2 regions of the Anaerozeibacter quisquiliarum genome follow, and region 2 is predicted to be linked to the other one. Evidence: predicted binding sites of a transcription regulator. Region 2 holds the regulator's gene; the other holds the start of a gene.

Region 1 (9,977 bases), on a different contig from region 2:
CGTCCGGGCACTGCTCGCCGTAGGCCAGCACATGCGCCATCACGTCGTGGCGCACCTTTTCCTCGTGCGCGCGCACGCGCTCGTAGTCGATGTCGTCCAGGTGCCGCTTCATCTGATCGATCTGATCCTGCGCGATCGGCAGACCCAGCTCCATCTCGGCCTCGGCCAGCGCCACCCACAGCCTGCGCCACAGCCCGTAGCGATGGTCTGGCGAGAACAGGCTCTGCATGGCCTTCGAGGCGTAGCGGCTGTTCAACGCCGTCTCGTATATGTTCTTTCGCTCCATCTGACGGCCTATGCCTCCTGCCGGATAATCAGTTGCTCGCGGTCGGGCCCGACCGACACATACCGGATTGCGACGCCCAGCGCGCGCTCGACGTACTCGACGTATTGCCGCGCGGCCTCGGGCAATTCCTCGAACCGGCGCACGCCCGAGATGTCCTCATCCCAGCCGGGCAGCACCTCGTAGACCGGCTCGCAATCGTACAGATCCTGCGTGTAGGGGAAGCGCTCGATCTCGACCCCGTCCAGCCGGTAGCGCACGCACACCGGGATCTCGACCAGGCCGGACAGCACGTCGAGCTTGGTCAGCGCGATCTCGGTGGCGGCCTGCAGTTCGGCACCGTGGCGGGTGGCCACGATGTCAAACCAGCCGACGCGCCGCGGCCGGCCGGTGGCCGCGCCGTACTCGCCGCCCGCCTCGCGCAGCCAATCGCCCTCCTCGGCCAGGAGCTCGCCCACGAACGGGCCCTCGCCCACGCAGCTCGAGTAGGCCTTCACAACGCCCACCACGCGGTCCAATTTGATCGACGGCAGCCCGCCGCCCAGCGGCGCGTAGGCCGACAGCGGTGAGGAAGACGAGGTGAACGGGTAGATGCCGTACTCGATGTCGCGCAGCGCGCCCAGCTGCGCCTCGAAAAGGATGCGCTTGCCATCCGCGCGCGCCGACTTGAGCAGCTCGCCCGCGTCGCAGATATGGTCTTTCAGCGCTGTCGCGTAGCGGGCCAGCCAGGCCTCGACCTCCTCGATGTCGATCGGCGGCTGGTCGTAGGCCTTGCACAGCACGGCGTTCTTCCACTCGACCAGCGTCTTAAGGTGCTTGTGCAGCACCTCGGGGTGCTTAAGGTCGCCCATCTGGATGGCCTTTTTCATGTACTTGTCACCGTAGATCGGCGAGATGCCGCGCCGGGTCGAGCCATACTTTAAGTCGCCCAGCCGGTTCTCCTCCAACTGGTCCTGCAGCGGGTGAAACGGGAACACGATCATCGCACGGTCGGAAATCTTGAGGTTGTCGGGTGTGATGGTAACCCCCTGCGCGCGTACCCGCTCGATTTCGCCCACCAAGTGCTCGGGGTTCACCACCGTGCCCACGCCCAGCAGATTGACCTTCTCCCTGCGGAAGATACCCGAAGGAAGCAGGTTCAGCGCAAACTTGCCGTATTCGTTGATGACGGTGTGGCCGGCGTTGTTGCCGCCCTGGTAGCGCACGACCAGGTCGTATTGCTCGGCCAGGTAGTCCACCATGCGCCCCTTGCCCTCGTCGCCCCAATTGACGCCCACGATCGCGCAGGTATTCATGTGCCGAACACCTCCGTATTGCTGAATGTTTCCGCGCGTCCATGTGCCGAACGTACGGAAAACAAGCCAAAACCCCGCTTGCTTACAAAGTATAACACCCGTACCCCCGCAATTCAAGCAAATTGACGAAAAATAAACAGTGCGCTCGATTCACGCTTATTTAACCGCGCGTTCGCTTGTATTCCGAACGGGATGTGCTATAATACCTATATAGAACATATGTTCGCATACCTGGAAAGGAGCGCCGCCCATGGATGTGTTCGAGAAGTTGACCGTGCTCGCCGACGCGGCCAAGTACGACGTGGCCTGCACCTCGAGCGGCGTCAATCGCCGCGGCGGCGGCGTGGGCAACGCGGTGGCGGCGGGCATCTGCCATAGTTTTGCGGCCGACGGGCGCTGCATCTCGCTGCTCAAGGTGCTGCTGAGCAACGCCTGTGCCTACGACTGCGCCTACTGCGTCAACCGCCGCTCGAACGACGTCCGACGCACCTCGTTTACGCCGCGCGAGCTGTGCGATCTGACGATGGGCTTCTACCGGCGCAACTACATCGAAGGGCTGTTCTTAAGCTCGGCGGTCTTGGGCACGCCCGACCGCACCTGCGAGCTGATGATCGAGGCGCTGCGGCTGCTGCGCGAGGAGTATCGCTTCGCCGGCTACATCCACGCCAAGGCCATCCCGGGCGCGGACCCACTGCTGATCCATCGGCTGGGTCTGTTGGCCGACCGGCTGAGCGTCAACATCGAGCTGCCGTCGGAAGAAAGCCTCGTGGCGCTCGCCCCCGACAAGAGCAAGCGCGCGATCCTCGCGCCCATGCGCCAGATCGAGGGCGGCATCCTGGAGAGCCGCAACGAATTGCAGCTGTATGGCAAGGCGCCCCGGTTCGCGCCGGCCGGCCAGTCGACGCAGATGATCGTGGGCGCGACCGCCGAATCCGACCGGCACATCTTGTCGCTGTCGGAGTCGCTCTATCGGCGCTTCAACTTAAAGCGCGTGTTCTTTTCGGCCTACATGCCGGCGGTGGCCGACCGTCGTTTGCCCGCGCCGGGCGGCAAGCCGCCGCTGCTGCGCGAACACCGGCTGTACCAGGCCGACTGGCTGATGCGATTCTACGGGTTCGAGGCGGGCGAGCTGCTGACCGAGCAGAGCCCCTTTCTCGATCCGTTGCTCGACCCGAAGTGCCACTGGGCGCTCGAGCACCTCGAACAGTTCCCGGTCGAGGTCAACCGCGCCCCGCACGAGCTGCTGCTGCGCGTGCCCGGCATCGGGGTGAAGAGCGCCTGGCGCATTCTCGAGGCGCGCAGGCAGGGCACGCTTGACTTCGAGGCGCTCAAAAAACTCGGCGTCACGCTCAAGCGCGCGCGCCACTTCATCACCTGCAAGGGCAAGGTGTTGCCGGGGATCCGGATCGACCGCCGATTCATCTACCCGATGCTGACGGGAGGTCTTGCCGCCGAGCGCGGGCAGCAACTGTCGTTTTTCGACCTTACGAAGGAGGATATCCAGCAATGCTTGACCGGACAGCTTTGATCTACCGCTACGACGGCACGCAGGACGGCCTGCTGTGCTGCGTCTACGAGGCCATGGCGAAACGCGAACAGCCGATGATGATCCTGTCCGCGCGCGAGATGCAGTCGATGCTGTTTGAAGATCGGTTCATCGAGACCGACCCCGCCGTCGCGCGGCGGGTGGCCGACGCCATCCGGGGCCGCATATCGGAGGACGCGCTCACCATGGTGGGCCGCGCGCTGCTGACCCACTTGCCGGGCAAGGAAATCCACCTGTTGGATGTGCTCCGCCGCGCGTTCCGCGAGGGGCCGGGCCTGCTGAGCAATCTGTCCGACCCGGCGGTTTACAAGCTGAACCGGGCGATCACCTTCCTCGAGCGCGAGGCGCACCTGCTGACCGGGTTCATCCGCTTCCGGGAGTCGGACGGCGTGCTGACCGCGGTGATCGAACCGAAAACCCAGGTGCTTAAGCTGTTGGCCCCGCACTTCACCGACCGCTTCCGGCAGGAGACCTTCCTGATCCACGACAGGACGCACGGCGAAGCGCTGGTGCACCGCGCGGCCGGCGCGGCAGGCCGCGGCGAGACGCGCATCGTGCCGGTGGAGGCCTTCGAGCAGGCCCCGCCGGGCGCGCAGGAGCAGGCCTTCCAGCGCCTGTGGCGCGCCTTCTTCCGCACGATCGCCATCGAAGGCCGCGAAAACCCCGCCTGCCAGCGCACCCACATGCCCAAGCGCTACTGGGCGCAGATGACCGAGCATCAGCCGGAGAGCGCATGGCCGGAAGCGCTGCCTCTTTCGCCCGTTCAAGGGCTTTGCCCTTAAAAATCCCATCAACGCTCACGCGGGGGGATCGTCCGCTTCCCACCCCTCCGGCGCGGCCAGTTCGTCCACCTTACTGAGCTTCTTTGTGATCTGGCGCGTGCGCGTGGAGGCCTGGTCGAGCTCCGCGCCGGCTTGATCGAGGCGCTGGCGCGTGCGCTCCAGCGCCTCGCCGAATTGGTAAAACTCGCCGCGCACCGCGCCCAGCAGCCGCCAGATCTCCTCCGAGCGCTGCTCCACCGCCAGCGTCTGAAATCCGATTTGCAGACTCGTCAGCAGCGCCGACAGCGTGGTCGGCCCGCTCACCAGCACGCGGTGCCTGTCCTGCAGGCGCTCGCACAGCCCCGGACGGCGCAGCGCCTCGGCGTACAGCCCCTCGACCGGCAGGAACATCACCGCGAAGTCGGTCGTGTGCGGCACCTTGATGTACTTGCCCGCGATGCGCTTGGCCTCCTCGATCAGCACGCGTTCCAACTGCGCGCCCGACAGCGCAACCGCCTGACGGTCGCCCGCCTCCGCCGCGTCCACCAGCCGCTGGTAGTCCTCCTGCGGGAACTTGGCGTCGATCGGCAGCAGCACCGGATTGCCCGGGCGCTTGCCCGGCAGCACGACCGCGAACTCCACCCGCTCGCGCCCGCCCGGCTCCACCGGCGTGTTTTCGAGGTATTGCTCGGCCGTCAGCGACTGCTCGAGCAGCGCCTTGAGCCGCACCTCGCCCCACACGCCGCGCGTCTTGACCCCGGCCAGCACCTTCTTTAAATCGCCTACGCCCTGCGCCAGCCGCTGCATCTCCCCCAGGCCCTTGTACACCCGCTCGAGCTGCTCGCCCACCTGCCGGAACGATTCGCCCAGCCGCTTCTCGAGCGTCGTTTGCAGCTGGTGGTCGACGGTCTCGCGCATCTCCTTGATCTGCCGCTGCTGCCGATCGATCGATTGATCGATGCGCGCCATCATCCGCTCGATGCGCTCCTCATTGGCCTGCGCGCTGGCCGACAGCAGCTGGTTGGCCAGCTGCCAGTCGCGGCCCATGCGCTCGCCGAGCGCCTCCACGCGCGAGGCCATCTCGGCGTGCTGGTGGCGGCGGTAGCGCTCGTGCTCGTCCATCCGCGCGCGCAGCGCCCGCATCGACGCCGCCAGCCAGACCCCGGTCATGACGACCAGCAACAAAACGGCGAGTTGAATGTAGATCGGATCAGGCATGGCCGTTCACCCCCTCAATGAGCGCCTCGGCGCAGCGCACGCCGTCCACCGCCGCCGACATGATGCCGCCGGCGTAGCCCGCGCCCTCGCCGCAGGGGTACAGTCCGCGAATCGCCGAGGCGCAGTTTGCCCCGCGCGGCAGCCGGAGCGGCGAGGACGAGCGGGTCTCCACCCCGGTGAGCAGCGCACCCGCGCCCGCGAAGCCGCGCAGCCGCCGATCCATGTCGCACAGCCCCTTTTTCATCGCCGCCACCGCGAACGGCGGCAGGCAGCGCGCGAGGTCGGCGTAGGCGACGCCCGGCCGGTAGGTCGGCTCCACGTCGCCCGCGCCGCGCGAAGGCACACCCTGCAAGAAGTCGCCCACCAACTGCGCCGGCGCGCGGTAGCCCCCGCCGCCCAGCTCGAACGCCGCGCGCTCCCAGCGGCGCTGGAATGCGAGGCCGTCCAGCGGAGAAGCGCCATAATCGGCCGGGCCGACCGAGACCAGCAGCGCGCTGTTGGCGTTCGCGCCGTCGCGCGCCCAAGCGCTCATGCCGTTGGTCGCGACCATGTCGGACTCGGACGCCGCCGCCACCACCGTCCCGCCCGGACACATGCAGAAGGTGTACACCCCGCGCCCGTCAGCCGCCTTGGCGCTCAGCTTGTAATCCGCCGCGCCCAGCGCCGGGTGGCCGGCGGCGGAGCCGTACTGCGCGCGGTCGATCATCCGTTGGCTGTGCTCGATGCGCGCGCCGATCGAGAACGGCTTGGGCTCCATCGGCACGCCTTGGGCGAACAGCGCCTCGAAGGTGTCTCGCGCGCTGTGGCCGACCGCCAGGATGATCTGTTCGGCCTCGATGTCCGCTGCGTCGGCTACGATGCCCTGAAGCCGTCCCCCTTCGAGAATCAGCCGGTCGAGCCTGGTCTCGAAGCGCACCTCGCCGCCCAATCGCTCGACCTCGCGCCGGATCGACGCGACCACGCCCGGCAACCGGTCGGTGCCGATGTGGGGCTTGGCATCGTAGAGCACCTGCTCGGGCGCGCCGTGCTCATACAGCGTTTCGAGCACCAGGCGGCAGCGAGCGTCCGAGATGCCGGTCGTAAGTTTCCCGTCGGAAAACGCGCCCGCGCCGCCCTCGCCGAACTGCACATTGCTATTCGGGTCGAGCGCGCCCGTGTGCCAGAACGCGCGAACGTCCTCGGTGCGCCGGTCGACCGGGCGCCCGCGCTCGAGCACCAGCGGGGCAAGCCCCGCGCGCGCCAGCACCAACGCCGCGAACAGCCCCGCCGGGCCGAGTCCGACCACGACCGGGCGGCGCTTGCCCGGCGCGGCATGGGGCGTGCGCCAAGCCGGGGGTTCGGCCGCCTGCAACTGCGCGCCGCGCGGGGGCGCAAGCCGCGACGCGGGCAGCGCGCAGTCGAACTCGATCGACGCTACAAAATGGACGTCGCGCTTATCGCGCGCGTCCACCGATTTCTTGACCAGCCGGGCGCTCGGGACGTCATCCTCACGCAAGCCCAGCGCGCAGGCGACCAAGCGCGCAGGCGCGGAAAGCTCCGCGCCCAGCGGCAGTTTCAGATTTGAAATGCGCAGCATGTTTTTCTCCTTTAGAAGGATTGCGCGGCGGAACGGGCGGCCCGCCCATCAACGCGACGAAGCCTCCGCCGCCGCCAGCGCGCTGGCCCAAGCCCAGTGCAGGTTGTAGCCGCCGCACGTGCCGTCCACGTCCAGCACCTCGCCGGCGGCGTAAAGGCCGGGCACGATGCGCGACTCGAGCGTATCGGGGCAAAAGTGCTCGGTGGACAATCCCCCGGCGGTGACCTGCGCGTCTTCAAAGCCGCGCGTACCGATGACCGACAGCCGCCAGTCGGTGAGCAGCAGCACCAGCCGGTCAAGCTCTTCATCCGAAAGCGAACCGCTCGCGCGAAGCAGCGGGCCGATCCCGGCCTGCTTTATCAGCGTTTGCCCGATCCGCTTGGGGACGAGCCCGCTTAAAAAATCCTCGAGCGCGCGCGCGGGAACAAAACGGCGCAGCGCTTCGAGCCGCGCGCGCACCTCATGCATATCCTCGTCCGCCAGCGCGATTTGCAAGATTGTACGCTCGCCGCGCGCCATCGCCTGCGCCGCCGCGCGTCCGAGCGCCATCGCCGCGATGCCGCTGACGCCGTACTCCTGAAACAGCACTTCGCCCGCCGCTCGCTCGATCGCCCGCCCACCCGCGATCAGCTGAAGGCGGCAAGCCGCGCGAATGCCCTTGAGCGCGCGCACCGGCTCGGGATCGGTCTTGATCTGCACCAGCGCAGGCAGGCAGCGGGTCGTCGGATGCCCCAGCGCCTTCATCAGATGATGCCCGGCGCTCGTGCCGCCCAGCTTCGCGCCCGCCGGCCCGCCGGTGCTGAGCACGACGCGCGCGGCGCGCAGTCGCCGCCCGTCGACCGCGCCGATCATGAACCCTCGTTCCAGGCGGTTGACCTCGAAGCCGGTATACAGCTGCGCGCCCCGCTCGGTAAGCGTCAGCCGCAGTGCGTCCAGCACCGAGGCGGCCTGGTCGCTGCGCGGATAGACGCGCCCGGCCTCGTCAGATGCGCAGACGAGCCCCATCCGCTCAAACGCCTCCAGTACACGCGAAGGCGGACAGCGCATCAGCGCCGCCCGCGCAAAATCCGCGCCGCCGGGATAGAACTCGGGCGCGATGTTCATATTGGTCAGATTGCATCGGCCGTTGCCGGTGGCCAGCAGCTTCCTGCCCGCGCGTGCCTGGCGCTCGAGCAGGACGACCGATCGCGCGGGCGCCAGGCGGCGTATCTCCGCCGCGCACATCATGCCGGCCGCGCCGCCGCCGATCACGGCCACATCGAATGATTCGGTCACAAAATAATACCCATTTCCTTTATCATGGCCTCGTCGGTCAGCAGGCACAGCGCATGCAGCGCGCGGGAACTGGCCGTATACAGCCGCCGGCGCTCGTCGTCGGTCAGCTCGACGCGCGGCCACACCACCGCCACCGCGTCGAACTCCAGCCCCTTCATCAGCAAATAGCTGCCCACCACCACGCCGCCCGCGTCGGGCAGCATGTCGCCCTCGCCGCCGGTCAGCAGCGCCGAGCCTTTGATCTGGCGTGACAGGTTAATGGCCTCGGCCTGGGTGCGGGTGATGACCGCGGCCAGCCGGATGCCCGGCTGTTCGCGCCAGCGCTCGAGCGTCTTGAGCAGCAGTTCCTTGCGGTAGGGCGCGATCATCGGCCAGTCGCCCTCGCGCCCGAAGCCCTCGTGCCCGTTGCCGCCCTCGGGCAGCAGTGCCGAGCACAGCCTTGTGATCGGCAAGGTCGAGCGGTAGCAGCGGGTCAGCTCGACGACCGGCGCGTCGGGCTCGTCGAAGCACGCGCCCCAGCTGCGCGGGTCGCAGGGGGGCATGCCGGGGCTGGTGCGCTGGTTGGGATCGCCCAGCAGCGTCACGTGGGCGGCCGGGTACATAAGGCGCAGCGTCCGCAGCGATATGTCGCTGTAGTCCTGCGCCTCGTCGATCAGCAGGTGCATGATCTGCTTGTCGGGCGCGGCGAAGCCCAGCTTGAGCTGCAGGTAGGCGATGCCGGGCGCGTCCTCCCACCATACCAGGCGCGCCGCGGCGTTCTGGCGCGCGGCCTCGGCGAGCGCCTCGCCGGCCCCATCGAGCGCCAGCGCGTACAGCACCAGCGGGTCGCCCACCAGCATCGAGCGGATTTGGGCGCGCACCGGTTGCAGTTGCTGGGACACCGCCAGCTTGACCGCCAGCTCCAATTCGTTGCCGCGATAACGGCCGAACAGCTGCTCCTCGTACTGCGTACGCAGCGTGCGCTCCCATTGGTCGAGCCGGTTTTGCAAAACCGTCTGGATGCGCGTCAGCCGCAGCGCGGGGGACAATGTGCGGAACTCAACCCGGTATAGCCGCTCGATCTCGCCCTTTTCGGCCAGCACGTGCCGGCCCAGCGCGACCTTGTCGAACTCGGGGCCGAGGTTCCGATAGCGCTCGGTGAAGCGCTCGATCAAGGCGCTGAAGCGCAAATCGCTCTTGTAGCGCACGCTCTCGAGCCGGAGCGGGTCGGGCACGGCCAGGCACTCGGATTGCTTGAGCGGCGTTTCGCACTCGATCCCCAGAATGGGCGCGAGCAGTACGGGCAGCGTGTAGGCCGGCGCGTTCTCCTCGCCGAGGTCGGGCAGCACCGTCGATATATACTCCGAAAAGGCGCTGCCCGGCGACAGCACCGCGATACGCCGGGCGTCGAACATGCTCCTGTGGCGGTACATCAGGTAGGCGGCGCGGTGCATGGCGACCGAGGTCTTGCCCGATCCCGCGCTGCCGATCACGGAGAGTACCTTGGCCTTCTCGTGACGGATGACCGCGTTTTGTTCCTTCTGGATCGTGGACACGATCAGCCGCATGTGCGCTGTTGTGGCGCGCGACAGGATGTCCAGCAGCATCTGGTCGTCGATCGACACGTCGGTGTCCACGTAGTACTTGAGCTGGCCCTGCTCTATCCGGTACTGGCGCTTGAGCGTCATGCGCCCGCTGATGAGCCCCGAGGGGCTGTCGTAGGCGGCGGGGCCGGGCGTGGCGTCGTAGTATAGGCTGCACACCGGCGCGCGCCAGTCGTGCACCATCAAATCGCCCTCGGCATTTTTCAGGCTGTACAGCCCGATCACAATCTTCTCGACCTGATCCTGACCGTTCTCGACGAAGTCGATGCGGGCGAAGAAGGGGGTGAGCAGCATGCGCTCGTAGCGTTTGCTCAAATCGGCGGTGAAGGCCTTACGCGCGAGCATCCGGTCGATCTCGCCCGACAGCTGCATGAGATCCTGCGGCGACAGGGCGGTCGGCTTCATCCGCAGCTCCTCCCACGCGTCCGACAGCATCATGC
Region 2 (9,977 bases):
CGTGCGCGCGATCGTGCCCGCCGGGTGCAGATACATGATCGTGACGATGGGCTGTCAGATGAACGTGCGTGATTCCGAATCGCTTTCCGGCATGCTGGATCAGATGGGCTATGAGGCCTGCGCGTCGCGCGAGGACGCCGACCTGATCCTGTACAACACCTGCTGCGTGCGCGAAAACGCCGAAAACAAGGCGCTGGGCAATGTGATCTGGCTCAAGGAGCTCAAGAAGGACAAACCCGAGCTGATGATCGCGGTCGGCGGCTGCATGATGCAGGAAGCCGGCATGGCCGAGCGGCTGAAGAAACAGTACCCGTTCATCGACCTGATGTTCGGCACCCACAATCTTTATAGGTTCCCGGAGCTGCTCCACCGCGCGCTGAGCGAGCGAGCGCCGATCGCCGAGGTGCTGCCCGAGGGCGCGATCGTCGAGGGCTTGCCCGCCGCGCGCTCCAATCGCCACAGCGCGTTTCTGTCGATCATGCAGGGCTGCAACAACTTCTGCTCCTACTGCATCGTGCCCTATGTGCGCGGCCGGGAGCGCTCGCGGCGGGTGGACGACATACTGGACGAGGCGAAGGGGCTGCTGGACGCGGGCGTAAAGGAGATCACGCTGCTCGGCCAGAACGTCAATTCCTACGGCGGCGGCGGGCGCGCGTTCGCCGAGCTGCTGTACCGGCTCGACGCGCTCGGCGTGCCGCGCATCCGCTTCATGACCTCCCACCCGAAGGATTTGTCGGACGAGGTCATCGCGGCCTACGGCGAGCTTAAGCGCCTGGCCCCTCAACTGCACCTGCCGGTGCAGGCCGGAAACGACCGGATTCTGTCCTTGATGAACCGGGGGTATACGCGGGAACGCTATCTCGATCTGGTCGGGAAGCTGCGCGCCGTGTGCCCGGATGTGGGGCTGACCAGCGACATCATCGTGGGCTTCCCGGGCGAGACCGAGGCGCAGTTCGAGGACACGATGTCCTTGGTGCGCGAGGTGCGCTTCGACGCGGCGTTCACCTTCATCTACTCGCCGAGAACCGGCACCGCGGCGGCCGACATGCCCGACCCAACGCCGCCCGAGCAAAAGACGCTGCGCATCGAGCGGCTGATCGCGCTCCAGCAGTCGATCGGCGGCGAGGTGCTGGGGGGGCTCGTGGGCACGCGCCAGACGGTGCTGGTCGAGGGCGCGTCGCAGCGCGATCAAGCCTTCATGTGCGGCAAGACCGGCCGCGGCCACATGGTCAATTTCCCGGGAAATACCGCGCTCGAAGGGCAATTTGTGGACGTAGTCATCACCTCCGCCGGGCGCAACACGCTGCGCGGGGAGTTGGCGGATCAAAAATCTTAGGAGGCCATCATGAATCAGGTGTTTTTGAAGACCCGGGAACTCGGCGAGGCGCTGCTGCTCAGCAGCGAATTTCAGCAGATGAAGGAAGCCGAGGCAGTCGCCATGAAGAACCCCGAGGCGGCGCTGAACATGGGCCGCTTCATTGAATGCAGAAACCGCATCCAGGAACTGCTCGAGCAGGAGAACGCCGACAGCGAGCAGCTCAAAGCGCTGTCGGAGCAGATGGACGCCTACCAGGAGAAGCTGCAGTCGCTTCCTGACATCGCAAAGCTCAACGAGGCGCGCGAGTCGTTCTCTAACCTGATCGAGCAGGTGAACAGCGTGCTGCGCTTCATCGTGACCGGCGAAATGAACGACCAGTCCGAGTCCGAAGGCGATGGCTGCGGCGGCTCGTGCGGCTCTTGCGGCGGCTGCGGGCATCAGCATCATTTGAATTAAGGCCGCAAATTCCGTAGGGGCCGATGCCCGCATCGACCCGTCCCGTTGGCCGCACAAGAGGGAGGCACAAGCGATGGCCATCACGCCGATGATGCAGCAGTACCTTACGATCAAGGAGGAACACAAGGACGCCATCCTGTTCTTCCGGCTGGGCGACTTCTACGAGATGTTCTTCGAGGACGCCGTGCTTACTTCCCGCGAACTCGAACTGACGCTGACCGGCAAAGACTGCGGGTTGGCGGAGCGCGCCCCGATGTGCGGCGTGCCCTACCACGCGGTCGATACCTACCTCGGTCGGTTGATCCAGAAGGGGTACAAGGTCGCCATCTGCGAGCAGATGACCGATCCGGACGGCAAGGGGCTGGTGGAGCGCGCCGTCACCCGCGTGGTGACGCCTGGCACCGTAATCGAGCAGAGCATGCTTGAGGACCGCGAGCCCAGCTACATCCTGTGCCTGTCGATCAAGGGCGACCGCGCGGGCGCGGCGTTCTGCGACCTGTCCACCGGCGAGTTCTGGGTCTACCCGATCGCCTCCATAAAAAACAGGCTGGCCGAGGAACTGTCGCGGCTGAACCCGCGCGAACTGCTGGTCGCAAGCCGGGCGCAGCTCATGGGCATCAGCGCGCAGATCGGCTGCCCGGTCACCGAGGGCGATCCCGGTTCCTTTGTCTACAAAAACGCGCTCGCGGCGCTCAATGCGCACTTCGCGGCGCTCGAAACAGGCTCGCCGGGCCTTAAGGGCGAGAAGCTGCTCGTCGAGGCCGCGGGCGCGCTGATGCGCTACCTGACCGACACGCAAAAGAACGCGCTCGGCCACATCCTTAAGATCAAGCGCTTTGAAAGCGCGCGCTACATGACGATCGACCGCGCGGCCTCGACGAGCCTGGAACTCGTCGAGGCCGGGCGCGCGCGCACCCGCAAGGGGTCGCTTTTGTGGACCCTCGACAAGACGGTCACCGCGATGGGCGGGCGCATGCTGCGCAGCTGGATCGAGCAGCCGTTGCTCGATAAAGCGGAGATCGAGGCGCGGCTGGACGCGGTCGCGCACCTCAAGGGCAACGCGATCGGGGCCGAGTCGCTGCGCGAGCAGCTGCGAGGTGTGTACGACGTCGAACGGCTGCTGTCGCGCATCGCCTACGACAGCGTTACCCCCCGCGAATGCCTGTCGCTGGCCCGCTCGCTGTCGGCCGTGCCCTACGTGAAGGACCTGCTGCGGGACATGGACGCGGGCGCGCTCAGCGCCGTCGACGCGCTGCTCGACCCGATGGAAGCGTTGGTCGCGCTGCTCGACCGCGCCATTTCGCCTGACGCACCCGTGTCGGTCAAGGAGGGCGGCATCTTCCGCGCCGGGTACGAAGAGAGGCTCGACCGCCTGCGCTCGGCGGCTACCGACGGCAAGAACTGGATCGCCCAGCTCGAGCAGCAGGAGCGCGACGAGACCGGCATCAAGAACCTCAAGATCGGTTTCAACCGGGTGTTCGGCTATTACATCGAGGTGACCCGCTCGTTCTACGATCTGGTGCCCTACCGCTACGTGCGCAAGCAGACGCTGGCGGGCTGCGAGCGGTTCGTGACGCAGGAGCTCAAGGAGATCGAGAAGACGGTGCTCGGGGCCGACGATCAGGCGATGCGCCTCGAGTACGAGCTGTTTTCCGCGATACGCTCCCGGCTCAAGGAGGCGCTGCCCGGCCTGCAGGCGACCGCCCAGGGCTTGAAGACGCTCGACGCACTGCTATCGCTCGCGCAGGCCGCGCTCGAAAACGACTATGTGCGCCCGGATATCCATGAGGACGGCCCGATCGAGATCGAGGACGGCCGGCACCCGGTCGTCGAACAGGCGATCGGGCGCGAGCGGTTCGTGCCCAACGACACGCGCATAACGGACGAAAGCCGGCTCATGATCATCACCGGGCCCAACATGGCGGGCAAGAGCACTTACATGCGCCAGGTGGCGCTGATCGCGCTGATGGCGCAGGTGGGCTCGTTCGTGCCCGCCCGCACGGCGCGGCTGCCGATCGTCGACCGCATCTTCACGCGGATCGGCGCGTCGGACGACCTCTACGGCGGCCAGTCGACCTTCATGGTCGAGATGACCGAGATGGCGAACATCCTAAAGCACATGACCGACCGGAGTCTGTTGATTTTGGACGAGGTGGGGCGCGGCACCAGCACGTTTGACGGGCTGTCGATCGCCTGGGCGGCGGTGGAGCACATCGCGGGAAAGCGCGCCAAGACGCTGTTTGCCACCCACTACCACGAGTTGAGCGAGCTCGAAGGGCGGCTGGACGGCGTGGCCAACTACCGGATCACCGCGCGCGAGCAGGGGGAGGATGTGATCTTCCTGCGCAAGATCGTGCCGGGCGGCGCCGACCGCAGCTTCGGCGTGGCGGTGGCCTCGCTGGCGGGCCTGCCCTCTTCGCTGATCGCGCGCGCGCGGCAGATCATGGCCCGGCTCGAGGTGGAGGGCGAGTTGGGCGGTTCGATCGGACGCAGCATCCTCGACAAGCGCAAGAATGCGGGCGACCGTCAGATCCGGCTCAACGACTACGGCGCGGCGGAGCTGGCCGAGGAGCTCAAAAAAGTGGACGTGATGGCGCTGACGCCGGTGGACGCGCTGAATATGCTGTACACGCTGGTCGAAAAGGCGAGAAGGGTATAAAATGGGCATTCGGATATTGGACGCCGCCACGGTCGGGCGGATCGCGGCGGGCGAGGTGGTGGAGCGGCCCGGCAGCGCCTGCAAGGAGCTGATGGAGAACGCGCTCGACGCCGGGGCGACCTCGATCACGGTCGAGCTGCGCGGCGGCGGCATCGAGTACCTGCGCGTGACCGACAACGGACATGGGATCGCGCCCGAGGAGGTGCGGCTGGCGTTTGAAAACCACGCCACCAGCAAGCTTATGGACGCTTCCGATTTGATGGACGTGCGCACGCTGGGCTTTCGCGGCGAGGCGCTGCCGTCGATCGCGGCGGTCGCCAAGGTCGGCTGCGTGACGCGCCGCCGCGCCGCCGCCAGCGGCGCGAAGCTCCGAGTCGAGGGCGGGCGTTTTGTGTCGCTCGACGAGGCCGGCTGCCCCGAGGGCACCACGGTCACGGTGGAAGATCTGTTCTACAATGTGCCCGCGCGCCGCGCGTTTCTCAAGAAGCCGGCTTACGAAGCGGCCGCGGTTTCCGAGGCGGTGGCGGCGCTGGCGCTGGCCAATCCCGGCGTGGCGGTGCGGCTGATCGCAAACGGCAAGACCACGCTGCATTCGTTCGGCGACGGCAACCTGCGCCACGCGGCGCTGGCGGTATACGGCAAGGAAGTGGCGGCCGCGCTGACCGACGTCGATCAGATGGAGGGGGCGCTGCGCATATCGGGGCTGGTCGGCGTGGGCGACTGCGCGCGCCCCACCCGCTCCGCCCAGTACTTCTTCATCAACGCGCGCGTGGTCAAGTGTCCGCTGCTCTCGCAGGCGCTTGGGGCCGCGTGCGCCGGGCGCGTGACGATCGGCATGCACCCGATGGCCATGTTAAGCCTTCAGTTGCCGCCCCACGCGGTCGACGTCAACGTCCACCCCAACAAGCTCGAGGTGCGCTTCCGCGACGAGGCGGGCGTGCGCGCAGCCGTCGATCAGATGCTGCGCCGCGCGTTCGAGGGCGAGCGCCTGCTCGACGTCGAGGCCGCCACCCGCCGCGCGGAGCCGCTGATCCAGCCGTCGACGCTAAAGATCGAGCGCGTCGAGGTGCCCGGCGAACAGACCGAAGTCGATGCCAAGCAGGTTCGAGCCTACGCCAGACAGACCGAAGTCGAGACGTTTGGAGCGTCGCGCAACCCCGAGGGCCGGGGCGGATATTCTCCGCCCGCCCCCGCGCCGGCTGAGGCCCCGCCGCTCGCCCCGCGCGATTTGCGGCTGAACGAGGCGGCGCGCGCCTGGCCGATGACCGTGTCTCAGGTACCGTCGCGCCCGGAGCCGGTTGCCCAACAGGCGGAGCAGCTCTCCGCGGTGCCCCCGCCCGAAGAGACCGGCGCGCCCCGGTACCGGGTGATCGGCGTGGCGCTCGACACCTACCTGCTGGTGGAGGCGAAGGGCAGCCTGATCCTGATCGACCAGCACGCGGCGCACGAGCGCATCCTGTACGAGCAATACGCCCCGCGCCTCGACGGGCCGGGCGCGTCTCAGCCGCTGCTGACCCCGGCGGTGGTGCCGGCCTCGCCGCGCGAGATCGCGCTGGTGCAGGAAAACATAGATTTGCTTGCCGAGGCCGGGTTCGAGGCGGAGCCGTTCGGCGAGCGCGCGCTGGCGGTGCGCGCGGTGCCGTTCATCTTGGGCAAGGCCGACGTGCCCGCCTTCTTCCTCGAGATGGTATCGCGGCTCGACCAGCTCAAATACGCCGCGCGCGACCGGCGCAAGGGCGAGCTGATTCAGATGGCCTGCAAGCACGCGGTCAAGGGCGGCGACCGGCTGAGTACAGACGAGATCGAGGCGCTGCTTCAAGCGATGGAGGACACGCGCTCGCCCGCGACCTGCCCGCACGGCCGGCCGGTGCTGCGCGTGCTTACGCAAAACGAACTGGAGAGGATGTTCAAACGTCAGCAGTAATCTGATCGTCATCTGCGGCCCGACCGCGTCGGGCAAGAGCGCCGTCGCGGTCGAGCTGTGCAGGCTCATCGGGGGCGAGGTGGTGTCCTGCGACTCGATGCAGTTGTACCGCGGCATGGACGTGGGCACCGCGACGCCGACCGAGGCTGAAATGGGCGGTGTTGCGCATCATTTATTGAATATCCTGGACCCATCGGAGTCGTTCTCGGCGGCGGCATACCGTGCGCGCGCGATTCCGGTGATCGAGGACATTCGCGCGCGCGGACGGATACCGGTGCTGTGCGGCGGCACCGGGCTGTACGTCAACGCGCTCACCAGGCCGCTCGGCTTTGCCGAGCCGGGCGACGAAGCGCTTCGGCAGGCGCTGCAGGCGGTGGCGGACGGCCCGGGTGGTCGGCGCATCCTGCACGACCGGCTGCGCGCAATCGATCCCGACCGCGCCGCGCGGCTGCACGAAAACGACGTGCGGCGGGTGATCCGGGCGATCGAGGCGCATCAACTGACCGGGCGCACGGCGGGCGAGCGCGCGGCGCTTGACCGCGAACGCGAGGGCGACTACCGGGGGCTGCTGTTCGCGCCTGACTGGCCGCGCGCTACGCTGTACGAGCGCATCGACCGGCGCGTCATGGAAATGATGCACCTCGGGCTGCCCGCCGAGGTGGACGCGCTGATTGCGGCCGGCGTGCCCATGACGGCCACCGCGATGCAGGCGATCGGCTACAAGGAGCTGATCCGGGCGCGCGAGGGTTTCATCACGCTGGACGAGGCGGTCGGCCTGATCCAGCAAGGCACGCGCCGCTACGCCAAACGCCAGCTGACCTGGTTTTACGCCGACCCGCGCGTACAATGGGTGCCGGCTGAGGAACGCTCAGCCCAGGATATTGCCCGGGAAATAAAGGAAAGGCTTCAAGTGAATGGGCATTCAGTTGGGTGAAATCAGCCCGGCGACGCGCGACTTCGTCGCGCGCTGCGCACGGGACTGCGAACCGGTCTTTGAAAAGCTGTTCGAGGTGGAGCGGCAGAACACGCGCAAGGTGCTCGCCGCCCTCCAGCGCCGGCGCGTGTCGGCGCGCCACTTCGCGCCCACGACCGGCTACGGTTACGACGACATCGGGCGCGAGGCGCTGTGCGAGATATTTGCCGACGTGATGGGCTGTGAGGCGGCGCTGGTGCGCCCCCAAATCGCCTCGGGCACCCACGCGCTGGCGCTGTGCCTGCAGGGGGTGCTGCGACCGGGCGATGTGCTGGTGTCGGCCACCGGCGCGCCCTACGACACGATGCGCCAGGTGATCGGCACCGAGGGCACGCCCGGCCAGGGCTCGCTGCTCGAATATGGCATAGAGTACCGCCAGGTAGAGCTTGAGGACGGCCGCATCGACGTGCCCGCGGTGCTCGCGCAGATGGACGATGCCGCGCGGCTGGTGCTGATCCAGCGCTCGCGCGGCTACGACTGGCGGCGCTCGCTGTCGGTCGCCGAGATCGACGAGGCCGCGCGAGCGATCCGCGCGGCGCGCCCGAACGCATGGGTCATGGTGGACAATTGCTACGGCGAGTTCACACAAACAAGCGAGCCCGCCGCCGACCTGATCGCGGGCTCGCTGATCAAGAACCCCGGGGGAGGGCTGGCCCCGACCGGCGGGTACATCGCGGGCCGCAAGGAGGCCGTCGAGCTCGTGGGTTACCGCCTGACCAGCCCGGGCATCGGCGCGGAGGTGGGCTCCTACGTCGGTGGCTACCTGCCGTTCTACCAGGGGCTGTTCTTGGCCCCGCACGTGACGATGCAGGCGGTCAAGACGGCCGTGCTGGCCGCGCGGGTGTTCGCAAAGCTCGGTTACGAGGTACACCCGGCCTACGACGCGCCGCGCGGCGACATCATCGAGGCCATCAAGTTTGGCGAGCCCGACAGGCTGATCGCGTTCGTGCGGTCGATTCAAAAAGCCTCGCCGGTCGACAGCGAGGCCATACCCGAGCCCTGGGCCATGCCCGGTTACGAGGACGAGGTCATCATGGCCGCCGGCACCTTCGTGGCCGGCGCGTCGATCGAGCTCAGCGCCGATGCGCCGATCCGCACGCCCTACATCGGCTACCTGCAAGGCGGTTTAACGTATGCCCACGGCTACACCGCGATCGAGAGCGCGGTGGAAGCGCTAAAATAACCTGAACAACGCCGCCACGCGCCCGAGCACCGTCACTTCTTCGGCATAGATCGGCTCCATGTGGCGGTTCTCGGGCTGCAGCCGAACGCGCTTTTTCTCAAAATAGATGCGCTTGACCGTGGCCTCGTCCTCGATCATGGCCACCACGATGTCGCCGTTCTCGGCATCGGGCTGCTTGCGCACCACCACGATGTCGCCGCTCAGGATACCGGCGTCGATCATGCTCTCGCCTTCGACGCGCAGCGCGAACAGGTCGTCGCCGCGCGCGCTCATGTGCTGCGGCAGCACCAGGTAGTCCTCGATGTTCTCCTGCGCCAGGATGGGCAGCCCCGCCGTCACCTTGCCCAAGAGCGGCACCGCGCGCCCGCGCGGATTGTCGAGCACCTCCATCGCGCGCGGCTTGGTGGCGTCGCGCCGGATATAGCCCTGCCGCTCGAGCTCGTTGAGATGCCCGTGCACCGTGGCGGTCGACTTCAGCCCCACCGCCTTGCCGATTTCGCGCACCGACGGGGGATAGCCCCGCTGTTCGATCTCCTGCTTGATGAATTCCAGGATCTTGCCCTGATTTTCCAAGCCGCGCCCGCGCGTACGCATATGCATCAACCTCCCCGTATATGCAGCCAGTATAGCACAAACAAGGACGTTTGGCAAACGTCCGTTTGTCCTGTTTGGCGTGAATGGCGATAATTCACCATCAATTAACACGCAAAGGCGCACAGGGGAGAGGCCCCGCGCGGCACCGGCCCGGCGTTTGGCCCTTTACACGCAGGGGGAATTGACATCGCACGAGCCGGGCGGTATACTAATGCAGGGGCCGTCTGGGGCGTATCGCAAAGCGCCGCCCACGCCGGCCCGTGCCTTTGCCTGAATCGGGAGGATTTTTGAATGCGACGCTTGTGCGTACTGGATGAAACCATGGTGTGCAATGAATGCGGCGAATGCAGCCGCTGCGACTTGGACCCGGATAAGGTTTGCGATAACTGCATGCGCTGCATCAAGAGCGACGCCGATTACCTGGCCGTCGAAATCGATGAGATCATCGAGGGCGAGGGTACGGGGGAGTAGGAAGTGAGGCCCTTCCTCGCACCCGAATCTATTCGCAAAAGACAGCTTTTGCGAATAGATTGAGGGGATTCGCGCCTGGAAGGCGCGCAAATCCCCTCAATCTACCGCTTCGCTTCGCTCCGCTTTCGCAAAAGCTGGGCGCCCGTTTGGGGTGACGACAAGGTCGCGGGGGCTCGCGCTTCGCGCATTGCCTTGGGGTTTTTGGGGCTCGCGCTTCGCGCATTGCCTTGGGGTTTTTGGGGCTCGCGCTTCGCGCATTGCCTTGGGGTTTTTGGGGCTCGCGCTTCGCGCATTGCCTTGGGGTTTTTGGGGCTCGCGCTTCGCGCATCGCCTGCTGGGTTTTTTTGGGGCTCGCGCTTCGCGCATCGCTATAATAAATACAATAGCAAGAGTATTGGG

What was found. Region 2 encodes LexA, which represses DNA repair genes until DNA is damaged. Its sites were predicted from a motif close to CNAACANNTGTTNG; they were not measured.
Region 1: the regulator LexA is predicted to act here: its motif matches at 1,791-1,804, upstream of ACH6CV_RS07130 (putative DNA modification/repair radical SAM protein).

Annotation. Positions count from the first base shown of each region.
Region 1 covers NZ_JBISDI010000012.1:46,943-56,919, reverse strand. The annotation lists gene purB (adenylosuccinate lyase) at 1-286, opposite strand, end outside; gene ACH6CV_RS07135 (adenylosuccinate synthase) at 295-1,578, opposite strand; gene ACH6CV_RS07130 (putative DNA modification/repair radical SAM protein) at 1,829-3,106, shown strand; gene ACH6CV_RS07125 (TIGR03915 family putative DNA repair protein) at 3,085-3,906, shown strand; gene ACH6CV_RS07120 (DNA recombination protein RmuC) at 3,922-5,103, opposite strand; gene ACH6CV_RS07115 (NAD(P)/FAD-dependent oxidoreductase) at 5,096-6,679, opposite strand; gene ACH6CV_RS07110 (aminoacetone oxidase family FAD-binding enzyme) at 6,728-7,954, opposite strand; gene ACH6CV_RS07105 (HelD family protein) at 7,951-9,977, opposite strand, start outside.
Region 2 covers NZ_JBISDI010000015.1:21,338-31,314, reverse strand. The annotation lists gene miaB (tRNA (N6-isopentenyl adenosine(37)-C2)-methylthiotransferase MiaB) at 1-1,336, shown strand, start outside; gene ACH6CV_RS08440 (YlbF family regulator) at 1,346-1,774, shown strand; gene mutS (DNA mismatch repair protein MutS) at 1,848-4,433, shown strand; gene mutL (DNA mismatch repair endonuclease MutL) at 4,435-6,357, shown strand; gene miaA (tRNA (adenosine(37)-N6)-dimethylallyltransferase MiaA) at 6,359-7,291, shown strand; gene ACH6CV_RS08420 (methionine gamma-lyase family protein) at 7,272-8,513, shown strand; gene lexA (transcriptional repressor LexA) at 8,505-9,107, opposite strand; gene ACH6CV_RS08410 (hypothetical protein) at 9,399-9,578, shown strand.